Regions from separate parts of the Pseudactinotalea sp. Z1739 genome, predicted to be linked through region 2. Evidence: predicted binding sites of a transcription regulator. Region 2 holds the regulator's gene; each other region holds the start of a gene.
What was found. The regulator LexA, encoded in region 2, represses DNA repair genes until DNA is damaged. The targets are predictions, from matches to a motif close to TCGAACANNTGTTCGA.
Positions count from the first base shown of each region.

Region 1 (6,333 bases), on a different contig from region 2:
TACCAATGCGCGACGTGCTGACCGAACTGCACGAGCGTTGGGCGCGTGGGGAGACCACCGCCCTGGCCACCGTGGTGCGGACCTTCCGCTCCGCCCCGCGCGAGCCCGGAGCCAGCATGCTCCGGCTGGCTGATGACACCGTGCTCGGTTCGGTCTCGGGTGGTTGCGTCGAGGGGGACGTCTACGAACGCGGCGGCCAGGTACTCAGCGCCGGGACCCCGATGTTGCAGCGCTACGGCATCAGCGACGACGACGCCTACGCCGTCGGCCTCACCTGTGGCGGGGTGATCGACGTCTTCGTCGAACCGGTCTCGAAGGGCACCTTCGCCGACTTCGACTCGCTGGCGGCCGACATCGAGGCCGAGCGCCCGGTCGCACTCGCCACGATCATCACGCACCCCGACCCCGCTCGCCTCGGGCGGCGCCTGGTGGTGCGTCCTGACGAGGTGAGCGGTTCGCTCGGGTCGGACTTCGCCGACCACGCGATCACCGACGACGCCCGCGGCCTGCTGGAGGCCGGCGCCACTTCCGTGCTCACCTACGGCCCGGAGGGGGAGCGCCGCGGTGAGGGCATGGAAGTATTCGTGAACAGTTTCGCCCCCCGCCCCCGGATGCTGGTTTTCGGGGCGATCGACTTCGCTGCCGCGATGGCACGGCAGGGCACGATGCTGGGCTACCGGGTGACCCTGTGCGACGCCCGGGCGCTGTTCGCCACCCGGGCCCGGTTCCCCGACGTGGACGAGATCGTGGTGGACTGGCCGCACCGGTACCTGCGTGCCGAGATCGATGCGGGCCGCGTGGATAAGCGCACGGTGGTGTGCATCCTGACGCACGACCCGAAGTTCGACGTCCCGGTGCTGCAGGCCGCGCTCGATCTGCCGCAGCGGTGCTACATCGGCGCGATGGGTTCACGGACCACTCACAAGGACCGGATGGACCGGCTCCGCGAAGCGGGGGCCACCGAGGACCAGCTCGCCAGGATCCACAGCCCCATCGGCCTGGACCTGGGCGGGCGCACCCCGGAGGAGACCGCGGTGTCCATCGCGGCGGAGATCATCGCCAACCGGTGGAAGGGCAGCGGCGAGTCGCTGTCCCGAACCGATGGCCGCATCCACCACAGCGACTAGACCACAACGCACGCACCGCCCGCGCGCACGCACGGGCGCGCGCAACACTCATCTCCCGCACGGCCGGCTGCGTCCCACACCTCACCCGCACAACGCCCGCGCCCTATTGGCGCATCGCGAAGGTGACCGTGCCGCCTGGCGAGCGGGTGTGGTGGTAGCGATGATCGTGGATGAGTCGATGATGTCGGTGGCATAGCGGCACTGCCTGGTCCAGGTCGGTGCGCCCGCCGTCGGCCCACGGTTTCAGATGATGCAACTCGCACCACGCATACGGTCGTTGACATCCGTCGGCGGCACAGGCGGTGTGTTGGACCGACAGTGCGGTGCGCTGGGATTCGCTGAAGAACCGGGCGCTATGACCCAGGTCCAGCGGCACCGACTTCCCACCCAGCACCACCGGAACCAGACCGGAGTTGCAGGCCAGTTGGCGCGCCTGGGCGGCCGAGATCTTCTCCCCGGTGTCCAGCCCGGCTGCTGCCAGTCGCCCGCGCAGAACCTCTTCATCGAGGGTGACCACGATCGTCGCGGCGGTCTTGGGGCTCAGGTGATCGGTGGGCAGGTGCTCGATCAACTCACACAGTGCCAGGCCGTGGGCGTGGGCCCAGTCGGCCCGCCTGGCTTGGGCCACCCGACCCGGATCAGGCAGACCGACCAGATCGCCCGACTCCTGCGCCGAGGCACCCGCACCGGCACCTCCGGCCCTACCCGCGACACCCGAGCCGCCTGTACTACCCGCGCCACCCGCGCCACTCCCACCGCCAGCACCGCCAGATGCGCCAGATGCGCCAGATGCGCCAGATGCGCCAGATGCGCCAGATGCGCCAGCACCACCCGTACCACCCGGGCTACTCCCGACGGCGGCCGGGCTGCCGGACCCGCAATCCTCAACGCCTCCGCTGGCTGCGCCGTCCTGGTCCTTGCGGTTCTCCCGGCGCGGTGCGGTCATGGTCTGGAGCAACTTGCGCAACAGGTGCCCATGAAACACCGGCACGGTGAAGTGGCCCGTGACCGTTCCGTCCTGGTTATCCCGGAGTGTCACCCTGGTGCGCGCCCTGGCCCGCTCCTCCTCGTCGGCCACCTGGCCCTCTTCGTGAGCGTCGACCTCATCACGCTGCCTCTCGATGGCTTCCAACGCTCGGCGAGCCCGTTGCCGCAACACCGAGGGCGGCATCGTCTTGGCCTTCTCAACCAGGTCATCCTCGATCCGTTTGCGTTCCGCGGCGCTGAGATCCGCCGGGAGTTTCTCTCCCGCACCGACGATCGTCTCGGCGTGCTCCTGGGAGATCTCTCCCCCGTCCAGCGCCTTCTGCGTCGAACTGCGGTCCTTGATCCGAGTGGCCAACTTCGTCTGCCGGCTGGTCTCGCGGCCATCTTCATTGGTGCGCTTCGCCGCCCATGATGCCGTGTCCGCATCCCCGGCACGCTCGGCCGCCTTGGCCTTCTCCGCAGCCGCCAACACCTTGAGGCGGTAGGCGCACACCCGCGACTCGATCCGCTTGAGGTCCACCAGCAACTGCGCCTGACCCACATCGCTCAGCCCACCCGGATCCATCTGCGCCAACTCATCCAGCGCCGCATGCACGCCCTGGGTGGGCGAGATGGTGGGGAGGGGGTGTACCGCCATAACCCAACATTACTACGAACGCCCGTTCGAATCAAGGGTTTTGAACGTTCTGTTCCACCGCTCGTCCTCGCGCCCCACAGCGCCACCTCGACAGCGTCGCCATCCGAGCGCCACCACCAGCACCGCAGTCCCAGGACCACCACGCGCACCGCAGTCCCAGCACCACCGCGAGCGCCACCGCCAGCACCACCACCAACCCCCTGGCCTACCTCATCGACCGGTACCGATCATGACGAATCCGCAGGCGCTCCTCGGTCCTCATCGCCATGAGTTCAGCAAGGTGCGCCGTAGCCGAGGCGATCAGCCGGCGGCAGAACGCGGCGGGCTCCTCGGCGGCGTCGGGTCGCTCGGGCACGATCTCGTCGACGGCACCAGCCTCGAGCAGGTCCACCGCCCGGATGCGGTGCGCCGCCGCCATGTCCGCCGCACGGTCCGCGGTGCGGTGGATGATCGCGCTGGCGCCCTCGGGCGGCAGCGGCGCCACCCAGCCGTTCTCGGCGCACACGGTGCGATCGGCCGGCAGCAGGGCCAGGGCGGCCACACCGTTGCCCTCGCCCAGGATCGTGGAGACCACCGGCACCCGCACCGTGGCCAGCGCCGCCACCGTGCGCGCGATCTCACCGGCCAGCCCGCCGTGCTCGGCCTCGGTGGTCAACTCCGGGCCCGGTGAGTCGATCACGGTGACCAGCGGCAGGTCCAGCTCCTCGGCCAGGTGGAAGCCGCGTTGGGCCACCCGCAGCGCCGCCGGGCTGAGCGAGGCGTCCCGGCGGGGCCGGCGGTCCTGGCCGATGAGCACACAGGACAGCCCAGGGAACCGGGCCAGTCCCACCGTGATGGTCCCGTCCGACTCCCCGGTCCCGGTGCCGCGCAGCGGAATGAACACCTCCGCCGCGTGCTGCAACAGGTGGTGCAGCCGGGGCCGGTCCGGATTGCGAGTCGCCTGCACCGAGTCCCACGGGGCCCGGTCGGTCGCGATCGTCGCATCGACGAAACGCTCCCCGACCGGCTCCTGGGGCGAGGTCAGCACCCGCAGGGCCTTGACCGCCGTCGTCCGCAGTTCTCCCAGCGGCACCACCCCGTCGATCACACCCTTGCGGGCCAGGCTCTCGGACTGCTGCACGCCCTCGGGCAGCGGTTCGCCGAGCATGATCTCCCGCACCCGGGGACCGAGCAGGCCCACGAGCGCTCCGGGCTGGGCGATCGTGAGGTGGCCCAGGGACCCCCACGAGGCCAGTGCGCCCCCGGTGGTGGGGTCGCGCAGGTAGACCAGGTAGGGCAACCCGGCGGCGCGGTGGGCCAGCACCGCCTGGCTGATCTTGATCATGTGCAGGAACGCCGGGGTGCCCTCCTGCATCCGGGTGCCGCCGGACATCGGCGAGGCCAGCACCGGCAACCCTTCGGCCGTGGCCCGTTCGAACGCCAGCGTGATGCGCTCGCTGGCAGCGGCACCGAGGGACCCGGCGAGGAAGTCGAAGTCGCCGACGATGACGGCGACCCGGTACCCACCGAGGACGGCCCGCCCGGTCACGACCGCCTCGTCGGCACTGCTGCACTGGGTGGCCCGCGCGAGCTGGGCGGCGTAGGCGGGCCCGTAGTCCGGCTGGGTGGGCGGTGCGTCCCACGGCTCGAAGGAGTCCGGATCGAGGACGGTCTCGATCACCTCGTTCAGGGAGATCCTGGCCACGCCCCGCATCCCTTCGCCGGCGAACGTCTGTACCGCCTCACGTTAGCCACGCGCGGGCGCCGGGAACATGGGCATCCTTGCCAGGACAATCCGGCATCGTTGGGCAGTGTTGTGCCTGACCCGGATGCGGTTGTGCCTGACCCGATGCGGTTGTGGCGTGGACGTCGTCGGTGTCCTTCGGTCGCGGCTAACCCAGGTGCCGCTCATCCGGGCCGTTGTAAGCGCTCAGCGGCCGGATCAGCGCGTTGGAGGCCCGCTGCTCCATGATGTGGGCGGTCCAGCCGGTGATCCGGGAGGCCACGAACAACGGGGTGAAGATCTCGGTGTCGAAGCCCATCAGGTGGTACGCCGGGCCGGAGGGGTAGTCCAGGTTCGGCTTGATGTCCTTGCGGGAGGTCATCGCGTTCTCGAGGTTGTCATACATCGCGGCGATGTCCGGACGGTCGTAGTGCGCCACCAGGCTGTCCAGGGCTGCCTTCATGCTTGGCACGCGCGAATCGCCCTTCTTGTACACGCGGTGACCGAAGCCCATGATCTTGCGCTTCTCGGCCAGGGCCTGCTCCAACCACACCTCGGCGTTGTCCGCTTCGCCGATCTCGTCGAACACGTTCATCACCGCCTCGTTCGCCCCGCCGTGCAGCGGACCCTTGAGCGCACCGATCGCGGCCACCACCGCCGAGTACAGGTCGCTCAGGGTGGAGGTGACCACCCGGGCGGTGAAGGTGGAGGCGTTGAAGGAGTGCTCGGCGTACAGGATGAGGGAGACACGGAAGGCATCGACGACGACGTCGGCGGGCACCGATCCGAAGGTCATGTGCAGGAAGTTCTCGGCGTACCCCAGGTCCTCACGCGGGGGCACCAGGTCCTCGCCGCGCCGACGGCGCTGGTCATAGGCGACGACGGCGGGCAGCTGGGCGAGCAGCCGCACCGACTTGGTGAGGTCGGCGGCCTCGGAATCGTCCCCGGCGTCGGGATCGTTGGCACCGACGACGCTGACGGCGGTGCGCACCACGTCCATCGGGTGTGCGGTGTGCGGGATGGAGTCGATCACGGACCGCACGTTGTCGGCCAGGGCGCGCTGGGAGCGCTCGGTGCGCTCGAAGTCGGCCAACTGCTCTTCGGTGGGCATCTCGCCGTGCCAGAGCAGGTAGGCGACCTGCTCGAAACTGCACTGCTCGGCCAGTTCCTGCACCGGGTAGCCGCGGTACAGCAGGGAGTTGGTGTCCGGGTTGACCTTGGAGATGGCGGTCTCGTCGACGTAGACGCCGGCCAGGCCCTTCTTGATCTCGGGGGCTTCGTTGCTCATGTTCACTCCTTCGTTGTGGCTTCGTCCCCGGCATCGCCGGGGGCCGTGCCTGTGGGGGAGGTACCGGGGGTCGGGGCGGGTGTGTAGGTGAAGACCGAGGCGTCGAACGCGTTGTAGGCCTCGTAGTCGATGAGTTCGTACAGGCGGGCACGGTGCTGCATCTGATCCACGACGCCGGCCAGGGTGCCCTGCGCCTGCAGGGTCTCCAGGCCCCGTTCGGCCGCGCCCATGGCAAGTCGCAGTAGCGACACAGGGTAGATGACGATGGCGATCCCGGCACCGGCGAGTTGGTCGCGGGTGAACAGTTCGGACTTGCCGAACTCGGTCATGTTCGCCAGCACCGGGACGTCGACGGCGGCGCGCACCGCCTCGAACTCGGCCAGGTCACGCATCGCCTCGGGGAAGATGGCGTCGGCCCCGGCGTCCACCAGGGCCTTGGCCCGGTCCTTGGCCGCGTCCAGACCCTCGACCGCGCGGATGTCGGTGCGGGCCATGATCAGCAGGTTGTCGTCGCGGCGGGCATCGGCGGCGGCGCGGATCCGCTTGGTGGCCGTGGCGGCGTCCACCACCTGTTTACCGTCCAGGTGCCCGC
Region 1 is NZ_JBMPQA010000004.1:137,113-143,445, forward strand. Features, by position in the region: gene ACO0LV_RS06795 (XdhC family protein) at 6-1,127, shown strand; gene ACO0LV_RS06800 (DUF222 domain-containing protein) at 1,231-2,751, opposite strand; gene ACO0LV_RS06805 (carboxyl transferase domain-containing protein) at 2,957-4,444, opposite strand; gene ACO0LV_RS06810 (bifunctional 2-methylcitrate synthase/citrate synthase) at 4,623-5,741, opposite strand; gene prpB (methylisocitrate lyase) at 5,744-6,333, opposite strand, start outside.
Region 1: a site for LexA is predicted at 2,766-2,781, ahead of ACO0LV_RS06800 (DUF222 domain-containing protein). Genes of this name have one in related genera too.

Region 2 (6,333 bases):
TCGCTGTGGCAGGGCGTGGACGTGCCGGGGGAGGCATGCCAGTTGGTGGTCATCGACCGGATCCCGTTCCCGCGCCCCGATGACCCGATCCGCCAGGCGCGCCAGGAGGTGGTGGCTGCCGGAGGTGGCAACGGCTTCATGACGGTGGCTGCCAGCCACGCGGCTCTGCTGCTGGCTCAGGGCGCGGGCCGGCTGGTGCGTGGGGTGGCCGATCGTGGCGTGGTGGCCGTGCTCGACCCCCGGCTGCGAACGGCGCGCTACGGCAGTTTCCTGGCCAAGTCGCTCCCGCCGCTGTGGCCCACCACCGACGGTGACCTGGTCCGGGCCGCGCTGCGCAGGCTGTCCGGTGGTGGGGACGCACCGGCATGACGTCCGGTTTCCGCGTCCGGCCCTACCTGCACGCACCGAGCAGCACCGGCATGACGATCATCTGGTTCTCCCACACCGATGAACCCGGAGAAGTCGTTGTGACCGGCCCGGGCGCGCCCGGGCCGGTCACGTCCCGACCCGAGGCCCTCGACGTGCTGAGCCCTACCGAGGCTGAGCGCACCGAACTCATCGAGGGTCTGGCGCCCGGCTCCTGGCTGTACCCGGACGGGAACGTCCGCCACGTCGTCGTCCTGACCGGCTTGCGGCCACACACGCGGTACACCTACGCGGTCACCCAGGATGGCGAGCAGTACCGTGCCGCCTTCCGCACCGCTCCCACCGACGGGTCCTGGCAGCAGATCCATCTGGTGGCGCTGTCGGACTCCGAGACCGCTCCGGCTGGGCGGGTGACGCATCGCTCCTGGCCGGCCGGCCCCGGCGGGGAGTCCCGTCCCGACCCGCACGGTTTGTGGCGGGAGGCCTTCGGCGTGGCGGAGCACACTGCCGGCCGGCCCGTCCTGCGCTACCCGCTCACCAAGGCGGAGGGCTACCGGGCGGTGGTGAGCATGATCGCCCAGGAGGAGGCGGACCTCATCTTGCATCCCGGTGACCTGGTCGGCGGCGGGGGATACCAGCCCGCCTGGGATGAGTTCTTCACGATCAACGCCCCCTCGGGCCTGCTCTCGCGGGCACCGCTCCTGCCTGCGCTGGGAAACTGGGAGAACTTCGGCGCCCGCAACGGCCTGTACGGCACGCCGTCGGACCGTTCCCCGGTGGTGCGGGCCCGGGCCAAGTACCACGCCCACTTCCCGGGCCCGGACGGGGCGCGGGGCCGGGGCTACTACCGCCTCGACCACGGACCACTCACGATCCTGACGCTGGACTCCTCGAACGGGGAGCCCGACGACCATCGGTCCCGTTACGCCCGGCCCCTCACCGGGCGGGCCTACCGGGGCCCGGGCACCGATACCCAGGACCACTTCACCGCAACGGAGTACACCGCCGCCGGTGGCACGGACCTGAACGACATCGCCCCCGGCAGGCCGCAGTGGCGCTGGGCCGAAGAGAATCTGGCCGACGCCCGGGCGCAGGGCCGGATCATCCTGGTCCAGTTCCACCACGTGCCCTACTCCAGCGGTGCGCACGGCCTACCGATGGATCACGAGTTCTCTACCGGCCAGGGCGGAACCCCGATGCGCAGGTTCCATCGGATGTTCAGTGAATTCGGCGTGGCCGCGGTGCTCTGCGGGCACAGTGAACTGTTCGAGCGCTCGGTGGTGCCCGACGGCGACGAAGGCTCACCCGGGGTGCTCTACTACGACGTCGGTGTGGCCGGGGACAGCCTGGGTGGCGAACTGCGAGGGGGTGATGGGGAACTCCTGCGGTACAACCCGCACCGGGCCTGGACGGCCGACCAGGACGCTCCGGAGCGCTGGGAGGTGGCCGGCGACGGCAACCCGGTGCTGCGTGAGGGTGGCAAGCACTACGGCTACCTGGACATCAACCTCGAGCGCACCGGGACCGGAGCGCGGTTGACGCTGCAACCGATCCACGCCTTCCCGGTCCTGGACTCGCAGTACCGGGTGCTCCGGATCGAGCGACGCACCTACGACGACGAGGTGTGCCTGCGGATCGGACCGGACGGGCGGGTCACACCGAGCGCAGGACGCTGACCACCCGGCCCAGGATCTGGGCGTCGGATCCCTCGATCGGGGAGTAGGCGGAGTTGGCCGGCATCAGCCAGACCTCGCCCTCGGTGTGCTTGAGCGTCTTGACCGTGGCCTCACCGTCGATCATCGCCGCGACGATCTCACCGTTCTCGGCCACCGGCTGCTGACGCACCACGACGAAGTCGCCGTCGCAGATCGCGGCGTCGATCATCGAGTCGCCGGTGACCCTGAGCAGGAACAGGTCGCCGTCGCCGACCAATTGGCGCGGCAGCGGGAAGACGTCCTCCACCGACTGCTCGGCCAGCACAGGGCCGCCCGCCGCGATCCGCCCGACCACCGGGACGTAACTGGGCGAGGCGTCCACCTGCTCATCGGAGTCGGTGCTGAAGAACTGTTTCGGGCCGCGGGCCGAAGCCGGTGCCGGGCTCTCTTGCGCCGGCGCAGTGCCGTGGGGATCCAGGATCTCGATCGCGCGGGTGGAGATCGGGTCCCGGCGCAGGTACCCCTTCTCCTCCAGGACCTGGAGCTGGTACTTCACCGATGACGGGCTGGCCAGGCCCACGGCGGTGCCGATCTCGCGCATCGTCGGCGGGTACCCCTTGGTCTCGATGTTGGTGCGGATCGAGTCCATGATCCGCTGTTGCCGGACGGTCAGACCGGGGGAGTGGCCGGTCTGGTCCGGGTGCTGCCGGCTGGTGTCCTTGGGTCCCTCGGCCATCGTGTCCTCCTGCGGTTCGGTGCGGTTGCGAGCGGCTCTGCCATGGTCCCGTCACCGCGATGTCAGGGGTCGGTGGTGGGGTGTTCCCCATGACGTTCCCAAGCCTAGGCGTTACGGCGCCGAACAGGAAACATCTGTTCGACTGGCGTGTCGACTCTATCGAACGGCTGTGTTACTGTCCATACATGTGTTCGCAGAACATCAGTTCGAGGGTCGGTCGGTTGCCGGTCCCGGACGTGGCCCGAGGAGTAATCCGATGAGTGCACTGGCGATCCACCCCAGCCCCTCGACCCGGCGGGCCGCCCTGCGGCGGTCGCGGACGCGCCCCTGCGGGCACGCCGGCCCTGCACGTAACTCGACCTGTCACCTCAGCGTGGTTCCCGCAGTCTTCTCGGCGCCCGGAGCGGCTCCGGCCCCGGAGGCCCCGAAGGCTGCGCCGCAGAGCGACGTGCCGCGGGCCCTCGTACCCCAGCAGACCGAGGGCTCGGGCGGCCGGACCCGTCCCGTGACGCCCCTGGTGACGGCACCGGTTCGCCCGGCGGTACCGGTTCGTCCGGCGGCGCCGGTGCGCCCGGCCAGGGCGCGCGAACACGCCCCCCTGCGGCTGACCACCCGCGGACGGCGGGTGCTGGTCGCGCTTGGCTTCGCGCTGGCGATCGCCGTGGGCGGCGGGCTCGGCACCCTGCTGGCGCCGGAGGCGCAGACGCCGGCAGAGGTCTCCACCGTGGTGGTCCAGCCGGGCGAGAGCCTGTGGGTGATCGCGAGTGAGATCGCCGATCCGGGGCAGGACGTGCGCCAGGTGGTGGAGACCATCCGCGGCATGAACGGGCTGGAGCGCTCCACCGTGCACGCCGGTCAGGAGTTGAGCGTCCCGCAGGGCTGAGGAACCCGCTGGAGGGCGACGTCCCACACCGGAAGCCAGATGTGGCATTGTGTGTGCACCGAGCACGCCGTCACCAAGCCGGGAAGGGACGCGCCGATGCATTGTCCGTACTGCCGTAACCCCGACTCGCGGGTGGTGGACTCCCGCACCGCCGACGACGGCGGCAGTATCCGCCGCCGCCGGCACTGTCCCGAGTGCTCGCGCCGCTTCACCACGGTGGAGAGCACCAGCCTCACGGTGATCAAGCGATCGGGGGCGATGGAGCCGTTCAGCCGGGAGAAGGTCGTGGCCGGTGTGAGCAAGGCGTGTCAGGGTCGCCCGGTCTCCGCCGATGACCTGGCGCTGCTGGCCCAGCAGGTGGAGGAGTCCATCCGCGCCACCGGCGTGGCCGAGATCGACTCCCACGAGGTCGGATTGGCGACCTTGGGGCCGCTGCGGGCGCTGGACGAGGTGGCGTACCTGCGCTTTGCCAGCGTCTACCAGAACTTCACCTCCCTCGAGGACTTCGAGGCCGCGATCACCGCGCTGAAGTTGGACCGCAATCCTGCCTCGGAGCAGTACGCCTGAGGGTGCATGGCCGGGGTTTATCCGCTGGCGTGTTCGCGCCGGACCCGGCAAGGTTGAGGATGAGCCACCCGGGACGCGGTCCCGGTCCGTGGTGAGTTCAGGGAGGACTGTTGATGTCATCGAAGAAGAACGGATCCGAAGGTCCCGATCGGCCGATGGCCGATGCCAAGGCGAAGATGCGCGAGGCGCTCGATCGCAAGAACGCGGGTGACCACCCCACCGCAGATGGAGTCCGGAACACCGGTTCGGTGCACGGGCCGGAGGTGGTCGGCGAGCCCAAGCGGACATTCCGGCCGCGTAAGACCGGCTGAGTTCCTCGCTCGGCGCCCGGTCCGAAGCGAGCCTAGACCGACCCGTTGAGCTCGCGGACACTGATGGTGCCCTCGATCTCACGAAGGTGGTCCCTTGCCTGCCGCGGCAGGGTGCCGCTGATGTCGGTCACCGAGTAACCCACGTCACCGGTGGTGGCGAGCATCTGGGAATCGATGTTCGCCCCACCGGAGGACAACGCCTGGTTCACCGCGGCCAGCACGCCGGGCACGTTCCGGTGCAGGTGGGCGATGCGCTGGCGGCCCGGCCCGGGCGTGTCCAACGTGAGCCTGGGCAGGTTCACGCTCAGGGCTGTGGAGCCCGAGCGCATGTAGTCGCGGAGTTTTCCGGCCACGAACACCCCGATGTCCTGCTGCGCCTCCTCGGTGGATCCGCCCACGTGCGGGGTCAGGATCACGTTGGGCAGCCCACGCAATTCGGATTCGAACGGGTCGCCGTTGCGCTTGGGCTCGTCAGGGAAGACATCCACCGCGGCGCCGGCCAGATCCCCGGCCCTGATCGCATCGCGCAGGTGGGCGTAGTCCACCAGGAACCCGCGGGAGAGGTTGAGGAAGATGGCACCATGCTTCATCCTGGCGAACTGCGCCGGCCCGAACATCCCGGCGTTCCCGGCCCGGCCGTCGACATGCAGGGTGACCACATCGGAGACCTCCAGCAGGGAGTCCAGATCCGGCATGCGGCGGGCGTTGCCGAGGGCGAGTTTCTCGGCGTTGTCGTAAAAGACCACCCGCATCCCCAGGGCCTCGGCGACGACCGAGAGTTGGGTGCCGATGTTGCCGTACCCCACGATGCCCAGCGTGCGCCCACGCACCTCGTGCGCACCGTTGGCGGACTTGTCCCACAGGCCCGCGTGCAGTGACTTGTCCTTCTCGGTCAACCGCCTGGTGAGCGCGATGATCTCGGCCAGGGCCAGTTCCACGACCGAGCGGGTGTTGGAGAACGGGGCGTTGAAGGCGGCCACCCCGTGGTGGACGGCGGCATCCAGATCGATCTGGTTGGTGCCGATGCAGAAGGCGCCGATCGCCTGTAGGTCCGGACTCCGCGACAGGACGCGTTCGGTGACGTTGGTCTTGGACCGGATGCCCAGGACGGACACACCTGCCAGGGCCTCGATCAGTTCGTCCTCGTCCAGGGAACCGGGCACGGTGGAGACGTCCGCGCCGGATCCCTCGAGTAGATCGAGTGCCAGGGGATGGATGTTCTCCAGGAGCAGTGCCTTGACCACGGTGCTCATCGTCCTTCTTCTTCCTCGCCGGTAGCCAGGCGTCTCACCTGTCGGACATCGGCTGGTCCAGTGCGGCTGCGAAACCGGCCGGCAGTTCCTCGGCGTGCACCACGTGCAGACGCTGGGTGGGCCGCGTCATCGCCACGTAGAGATCCGCGGGCTCGCCCTCGGCCAGGATCGCCGCGGGCTCGGCCACGATCACTCGATCGAACTCCAGTCCCTTGGCCCCGGCCGGATCCAGCAGCACCACTTGGGCGGCCAGGTCCACCGGTCCGGCCGGGATGTCCAGCATCCTGCTCAGTTCATCCTGGCGGGCTGTCGCGGTGATGACGGCCACGGTGCCGTCGCCCACGGCGGCCACTTCGTCCTCCAGCACCGCCGCCACAGTCTCACCGAGGCTGTCCGCTGCGGTCAGGACCAGTGCGTCGGGGACCTCGCGGGCCGATTGCAGGGGTGCCGGCGGGTGCTTCGGATCGGCGGCGGTCACAGCAGCCCGGGCCGCCCGCATCACCGAGGCCGGCGTGCGGTAGTTCACAGTCAGTTCGGCGACCCGCCAGTCCCGGCGGAGCAT
Region 2 is NZ_JBMPQA010000007.1:143,067-149,399, reverse strand. Features, by position in the region: gene ACO0LV_RS11050 (ATP-dependent DNA helicase) at 1-369, shown strand, start outside; gene ACO0LV_RS11045 (metallophosphoesterase family protein) at 366-2,042, shown strand; gene lexA (transcriptional repressor LexA) at 2,020-2,757, opposite strand; gene ACO0LV_RS11035 (LysM peptidoglycan-binding domain-containing protein) at 3,131-3,640, shown strand; gene nrdR (transcriptional regulator NrdR) at 3,737-4,207, shown strand; gene ACO0LV_RS11025 (DUF5302 domain-containing protein) at 4,321-4,518, shown strand; gene serA (phosphoglycerate dehydrogenase) at 4,551-5,762, opposite strand; gene ACO0LV_RS11015 (HelD family protein) at 5,806-6,333, opposite strand, start outside.

Region 3 (6,333 bases), on a different contig from region 2:
ATACGAGATCAGGAGTCCGGTGAGGTCAGGCCGGTCAGCGGCGTGCCCGAGGTCGTCCCCGCGGGGCAGGGCGGTATGCACGACGTCATCGCCGGCCCGGACTTCGAGCGGGACCAGATCATCTACCTCAGCTGGGTGCGCGCCGCCGACGGCGGTAGCCAGGGGGTGGTCGGACGGGCACACCTCGACGCTGACCGCGCCGCCCTGGAGGATCTCGAGGTGATCTGGGAACAGGACCCGGCGTCCGGCAACGGCCACTTCGCGCTCCGGATGGTGGTCCTCGACGACTCCCTCTACATCACCTCCGGGGACCGGCAGGAGCTGCAACCGGCCCAGGACATGGGCACCAACCTCGGCACCATCGTGCGCCTGACGCTGGAGGGTGATCCTGCCCCCGGCAACCCCTTCGCCGACGACGGCGGCGTCGCGGCGCAGTTCTGGACCACCGGGCACCGCAACCCGCTGGGCATCGACCTGGACTCTCAGGGCAACCTCTGGTCCTCGGAGATGGGGCCGGCCGGCGGCGATGAACTGAACCTGATCGTCGAGGGCGCCAACTATGGCTGGCCGGAGGTGTCGATGGGTGAGCACTACGACGGAACCGCGATCCCCGATCACGCCGAGGGCGATGGCTTCGAGGCACCGAAGGCCTACTGGGTGCCGGCGATCTCGCCCGGGAACCTGATGATCTATGCCGGCGACCTGTTCACCGGATGGGCCGACAGCGCGCTGCTGGGTGGCCTCTCGGGGGAGAACCTGGGGCGTGTGGAGTTGGACGGCGAGAACGCCGAGCAGGTGGATGAGTGGGAGATGGGTGATCGGATCCGCGCCCTGGCCGAGGCTCCCGATGGCGCGATCTGGCTCGCCACCGACGGTGGCGCGCTGATGGAGTTGCGCCCGGACTAGAGCCGCTCAGCAGGCACGAGCGCACCGCCCGTTCTCCGGCTGTGGCCTCGGTGAGTCGACTGGCCCCGCTCAGTTGACTGGGCCCGCTCAGTTGACTAGGCCCACTCAGTCGACTGGGCCCGCTCAGTCGATGAGGCGGGCCACCTCGCCGGTGGCACGGAGGAACGCGTGCAGGTCGGGCTCACCGTCCACGGGCGAGAGGATGACCGCGTCGGCACCGGCTTCGGCGAAGCGTCGCACCGCGGCCGCCACGTCGTCGGGCTCGCCCCACACGCCCCGGTTGTCGTCGGTGCCGGCCTCGCCCAGCGCGGCGGCAACCCGCTCCCGGGCGCCGTCGCCGAAGGCGGTGTCGACGTAGGCCACCACCACCGCATCGCCGTCACGTCCGGCGGCGGTGCGCCCGTCGGCAATCAGGCGGGCCCGCTCACCCACCTCGGCGACGGAGAGTCCGGAGACGAGGACCGCACCGTCGGCGACCTCCCCGGTCAGTGCCAACGTCTTGGGTCCCACGCCTGCGGCGTAGACGGGTGGTGCGGCCTCCAACGGCCACTCGAGCCGCACCTTGTCGAGGGTGACGTAGCGGCCGGCCACGGTCACCTCCTCCCCGGCCAGCAACGACCGCAGCACCGTGAGGTACTCGCGCATGAGCGTCAGTGGGGAGGCGGCCTGCGCGCCGGCCTGTTTCATCCACGGGAGCACGCCGTGGCCCAGGCCGGGGTAGAACCGGCCGGGAAAGGTCCGCTCGATCGTCGCGATCTCCATCGCGGTCACCGCCACGTTGCGCAGCGGGATCGGTGCGATCCCCAGGCCGATCCGCAGGCGCTCGGTCCACGCCAGGGCGGCGGCGACCGAGGCGTAGGCCGACTCACGGAAGCAGTCCTCCCAGAGCCAGAGCTCGGGAACGCCGGCGGCTTCGGCGGCCTCGACCGCCCCTCGCAGCGCCTCGGGTGGATTGTGGTGGGGGTTGAATATCGCGCCGACCCGAGTCATCGCACACCCCCCTGCGGGCGCGCCGGTGCGCGCTGGTCGATCTCGGCGCCGGAGGGCGGAGGATTCGTCGAATTGGGCATGATTCGAGTCTCCCACGGGCGCGCCGGGTAGCGGGCGCTCACTGCCACGCCCTGCAGACGTTCACGTCGCGGGCCGCCTGCGGGCCCCCACCGGCACGACCTGCCGTCGCTCAACGCACCCGCTTACAGGCCCACCATCACGCCTGCAGTCTCCCATCGTCATGCTCCGACATCTAACGGAGACAGGCTGTGCAATGTGACACGAATTGGGGCAAACCGTTGACTCGAACGTCCGTTCTAGGTAGTGTGGATTCATGGCCGTACACCCGCTCCCGAGCATCTCCCCGACCCAGGAGGTGCACGCCGCGCTGGATGGGTTGTCGCGGCTGGATCCGGGCGGGCTCAGCCCGGACGGGCAGAGCCAGTTGCTGGTGGACCTGAAGCGGATCGAGTCGCGGGTGCGGGCCTACAAACTCAAAGTGCTCAACGCGGCGGAGAAGGCCAACACCGCGCGCAAGTCCGGTCATGCCGATACCGCCTCCTGGGCGGCCAAGCACACCAACGACGACGGTCGGGACACCAGCCGCCAGACCAAACTCGCCACCCGTCTCAGCGACCGCGGCCCCACCCAACGAGCACTCGACGACGGGGACATCTCCCCCGATCACGCCGAGATCATCGTGGGAGCAGGCGAAAGACTCCCCGACGGGCTGACCACCACCGAACGGGCCCGGGTCGAAGAAGACCTGGTCGACAAAGCCAAGCACATGCCGCCTTCGGTGTTGCGCCAGCGAGCCCGGCGACAGTTGGAAGCGCTGAAGAAGGACCGGGAGAGCATCGATGCCCACGAAGAGGGCCAGATCGCCGATGAAGAGCAACAGGCCCGCGCTCACACCCGGTTGACCATCCGGGACAACCACGACGGCACCGTCACTGGCCACTTCACCCTGCCGGTCTTCCACGGCCACCTGTTGCGCAAGATCATCCACACGATGACCGCACCACGCCGCACGAGCCGCAACGACACCAACGGTACCGGCGGTGCTGGCGGTGCTGGCGGTGCTGGCGGTGCTGCCGGCCACTTTGGGGGGAGTAAAGGCGCAGACGCGAGTGGTTCCCAGAGCAGCGGCGAGGCCGGCAGCGTCGTAGAGGATCTGTCCGGGCTTCCCGATCCGGGCCGGGTGGCCCAGGGCCGGCGCACCGACTGGGCCAACGCCCACGGCCTGGCCCTGGCAGAACTGATCGAACACCTACCCACCGACCACCTCAGCCCGAAGACCGCCGCCACGATCGTCGTCACCCTCGACGAGCAGGTGCTCCGCGGACGCATCGCTGCAGCCGGACTGGACACCGGAGAGAAGATCTCCGCCGCCCACGCGCGGCAACTGGCCTGCAACTCCGGCCTGGTGCCCCTCGTGCTGGGCGGTCAATCCCAGCCACTGGACCTCGGGCGCGGCAACCGACTCTTCACCGAAAGCCAACGCACCGCCCTAGCCACCCAGCACACCGCGTGTGCCGCGTACGGATGCCAACGGCCCTACGCCTGGTGCGAACTCCACCACGCCATCCCCTGGTCCGAGCACGGACCCACCAACCTCGACAATGCCGTCCCCCTGTGCCACCGCCACCACCGAATGGCACACGACGACAACTACCACCACACCCGAACTCCCGCCGGCGAGTACGCATTCATCATGCGCCACTAGGCGCACCATGCGTAGTGGCACGTCATGCTCTGCTCACCAGGGCTAGCCGGGCCCGGATGTGGTCTCGCTCGGCGCCGTCGGGACAGGCCTCGATCGCCTCAAGGTATGCCTGACGAGCGGCCTCGGCCTGTCCACCGCGGTGCAGCAACTCGGCGCGTACGAGCGCCACACGATGATGCCCGGGCAGTTCGTCGGCGGCGGCACGCAGAATAGCCAGGCCGGCCATCGCCCCCGATGCCTCGCCCACGGCGACAGCACGGTTGAGCCGCACGATCGGTGATCCGGTGAGTGCCTCCAGTCGGGTGTAGGCGCGCACGATTCCCGCCCAGTCGGTGTCAGCAGCGCGGGTGGCCGTCGCGTGGAAGGCCGCGATCAGGGCCTGCAGGCGCAACTCCTCCGCGAGACCCTCAGTCGGCGACAGTGAGGTGAGATGGTCCAAGCCCGCCGCGATCTCGGCACCGTGCCACCGGGACCGGTCCTGATCAGCCAAGCGCACCAGGACACCCTCCGGACTGACCCGCGCATCGCGGCGGGCGTGCTGCAACCGCAGGAGCGCGACCAGGGCTTCCAGCACTGGACGGCCGGGCACCAGGGCAGTAGCCAGATCGGCGAGCCGTACCGCCTCCCCTGCCTGCTGCGCACGGACAACGTCGTGGCCTCCTCCGGGCGCATATCCGGCGGTGAACGCCAGGTAGATCGCCCGGGCCACGTCATCAAGCCGGTCCGGCCAGGCGTTTCGGTCGGGGATCGAGAACGGGATCCCGCTACCGGCCAGGCGCTTCTTCGCCCGGGTCAGCCGTGCCGCCATCGTGGCTGCCGGGACCAGGAACAACCGTGCGATGTCGGCAGTCGGCACACCAAGGACGAACCGGAGCGCGAGCGCCGGGCGGACCTCCTCGGCCAGGGCTGGGTGGGTAGCCATGAACAGCAGCGGCAGGCGCTCATCGACGGCCGAAGCGACCGGGGCCGACGACGTGGCCCCGCCCGGAGCGGCCGCATCCTCCGGGCCGGGCTGCACGTCGTCGTCGGCTATCAGGTGGGCTTTGCTCCGGATGGTGCGCTCATGCCGCAGCGCATCGAGCACCCGGCGATGGGCGGCGGTACGGAGCCACCCGGGCGGGTTGTGCGGCACACCGGCTGCGGGCCACTGGGCGGCGGCCTGGGCGAAGGCCTCTGCGAGCGCGTCCTCGACGAGGTCGGCGCGATTGAATCGCGCCATCAGGTGACCCAGCAGCAGGCCCCAATGGCTGTGCCAGAGTTCGTCGAGGACGCGCTGCGGCACGGGTCAGTACGGGTCCACGACCGGTGAGATCTGGATGTCATACGGCGGGAGGTGGCCGAGCAGTTCCACCAGGACATCCAGGTCCGGTGCCTCGATCAGGAAGAACCCGCCCAAGCCCTCCAGGGCCTCGGCATAGGGGCCCTCGGTGAGCGTGACGGCGCCGGCTCGGGTGCGCATCACGGTGGCGTCGGCTTGGCCGTCGGAGAGGGCCTCCCCGGCGAGGATCTCCACGCCCTCGCGGGCGCCACACGCCTCGTCGAACTCGCCGAACCTGCCCATCAACGCGCCCTGCTCCTCCGGGCTCAAGGTGTCCCACGCGGGCACGTCACCGTCGCCGATCAGCATCACGAGGTACTTCATCATTGCTCCTTTCGATGGTGACGGCGATGGTGCCGTCACCATCATGTCGCGCGAGGACAGCAGAAATCGACAGTCCGGCAAAGATTCGCGGCCGCCCCCGCGGGGCCGCTCCGACGCCCCTGTCGCCGGGCTGTAGCACGTGCACCGGGACCGGGGCGCACGCGAGGTCGCGTGCGAGCCGCGTGGGATCCGGCGGAGGCGGGCGGTCAGCGCTCCGCAGCCACCAATTCCCGCACCGCCGGGGCCACCTCGTGAGCGAACGTCTCGGTGGTGGCCGAATCATCTGAAGCCAGGAAGTACCCGGTGATGCCGTGGCTCAGGGTCATCTCGGCCAGCTCCTTGGCCCACTGATCCGGCCGACCCTGCAGGAATCCGCCCGACTGGGCGGCGAACCTGCCCCCGATGTTCAAGAACCTCCGGACCGCTGCCGGTTCGCGCCCGGCTGCCGCGGCGCCGTCGTCGATGTTCTTGTTCATCCGGACCAGGTCGTCGGTGCCGTTCTTGAGGTACTGCCACGAGGGGATCCACCCGTCGGCCACCCGGCCGGTCATCCGCAGGATCCGTGGGCCGTACGCCCCGATCCAGATGCCCACGTCATGAGCGGGGGCCGGGCCACGCTTGGCGCCATCGACCTGGTAGTGCTTGCCCTCGACCACGAACCGCCCGCGTTCGGAGGTGTTCCAGATGCCACGGATGATCTCGATGGCCTCCTCCAGGGCCTCGATGGACTCCCCCGGGCTTCGTCGTGGGCCGCCCATGGCCTCGATCGCGTCCCAGAACCCGCCGGCACCCAGACCCAGTTCGATCCGGCCACCGGAGAGTTGGTCCAGGGTCGCGATCGCCCGGGCCAGGACCGCCGGCGGACGCAGCGGCAGGTTCGTCACGTTCGCCGTCAGGTGCACCCGTTCGGTCTTGGCCGCCGCGTAGGCGAGCAGGGTGGAGGTGTCGTGGAATCGACCCTGGTAGGGGTGGTCCTGGAAACTCACCAGGTCCAATCCCGCGCGGTCGGCCACGATCGCCTGCTCCACCGGATGCTGGGGCGGTGAGTTCGTGGGAGTGACGAAGGTGC
Region 3 is NZ_JBMPQA010000003.1:305,113-311,445, forward strand. Features, by position in the region: gene ACO0LV_RS05850 (PQQ-dependent sugar dehydrogenase) at 1-906, shown strand, start outside; gene ACO0LV_RS05855 (LLM class flavin-dependent oxidoreductase) at 1,030-1,896, opposite strand; gene ACO0LV_RS05860 (DUF222 domain-containing protein) at 2,231-3,622, shown strand; gene ACO0LV_RS05865 (RNA polymerase sigma factor) at 3,645-4,904, opposite strand; gene ACO0LV_RS05870 (YciI family protein) at 4,908-5,264, opposite strand; gene ACO0LV_RS05875 (LLM class flavin-dependent oxidoreductase) at 5,471-6,333, opposite strand, start outside.
Region 3: a site for LexA is predicted at 2,201-2,216, ahead of ACO0LV_RS05860 (DUF222 domain-containing protein). Genes of this name have one in related genera too.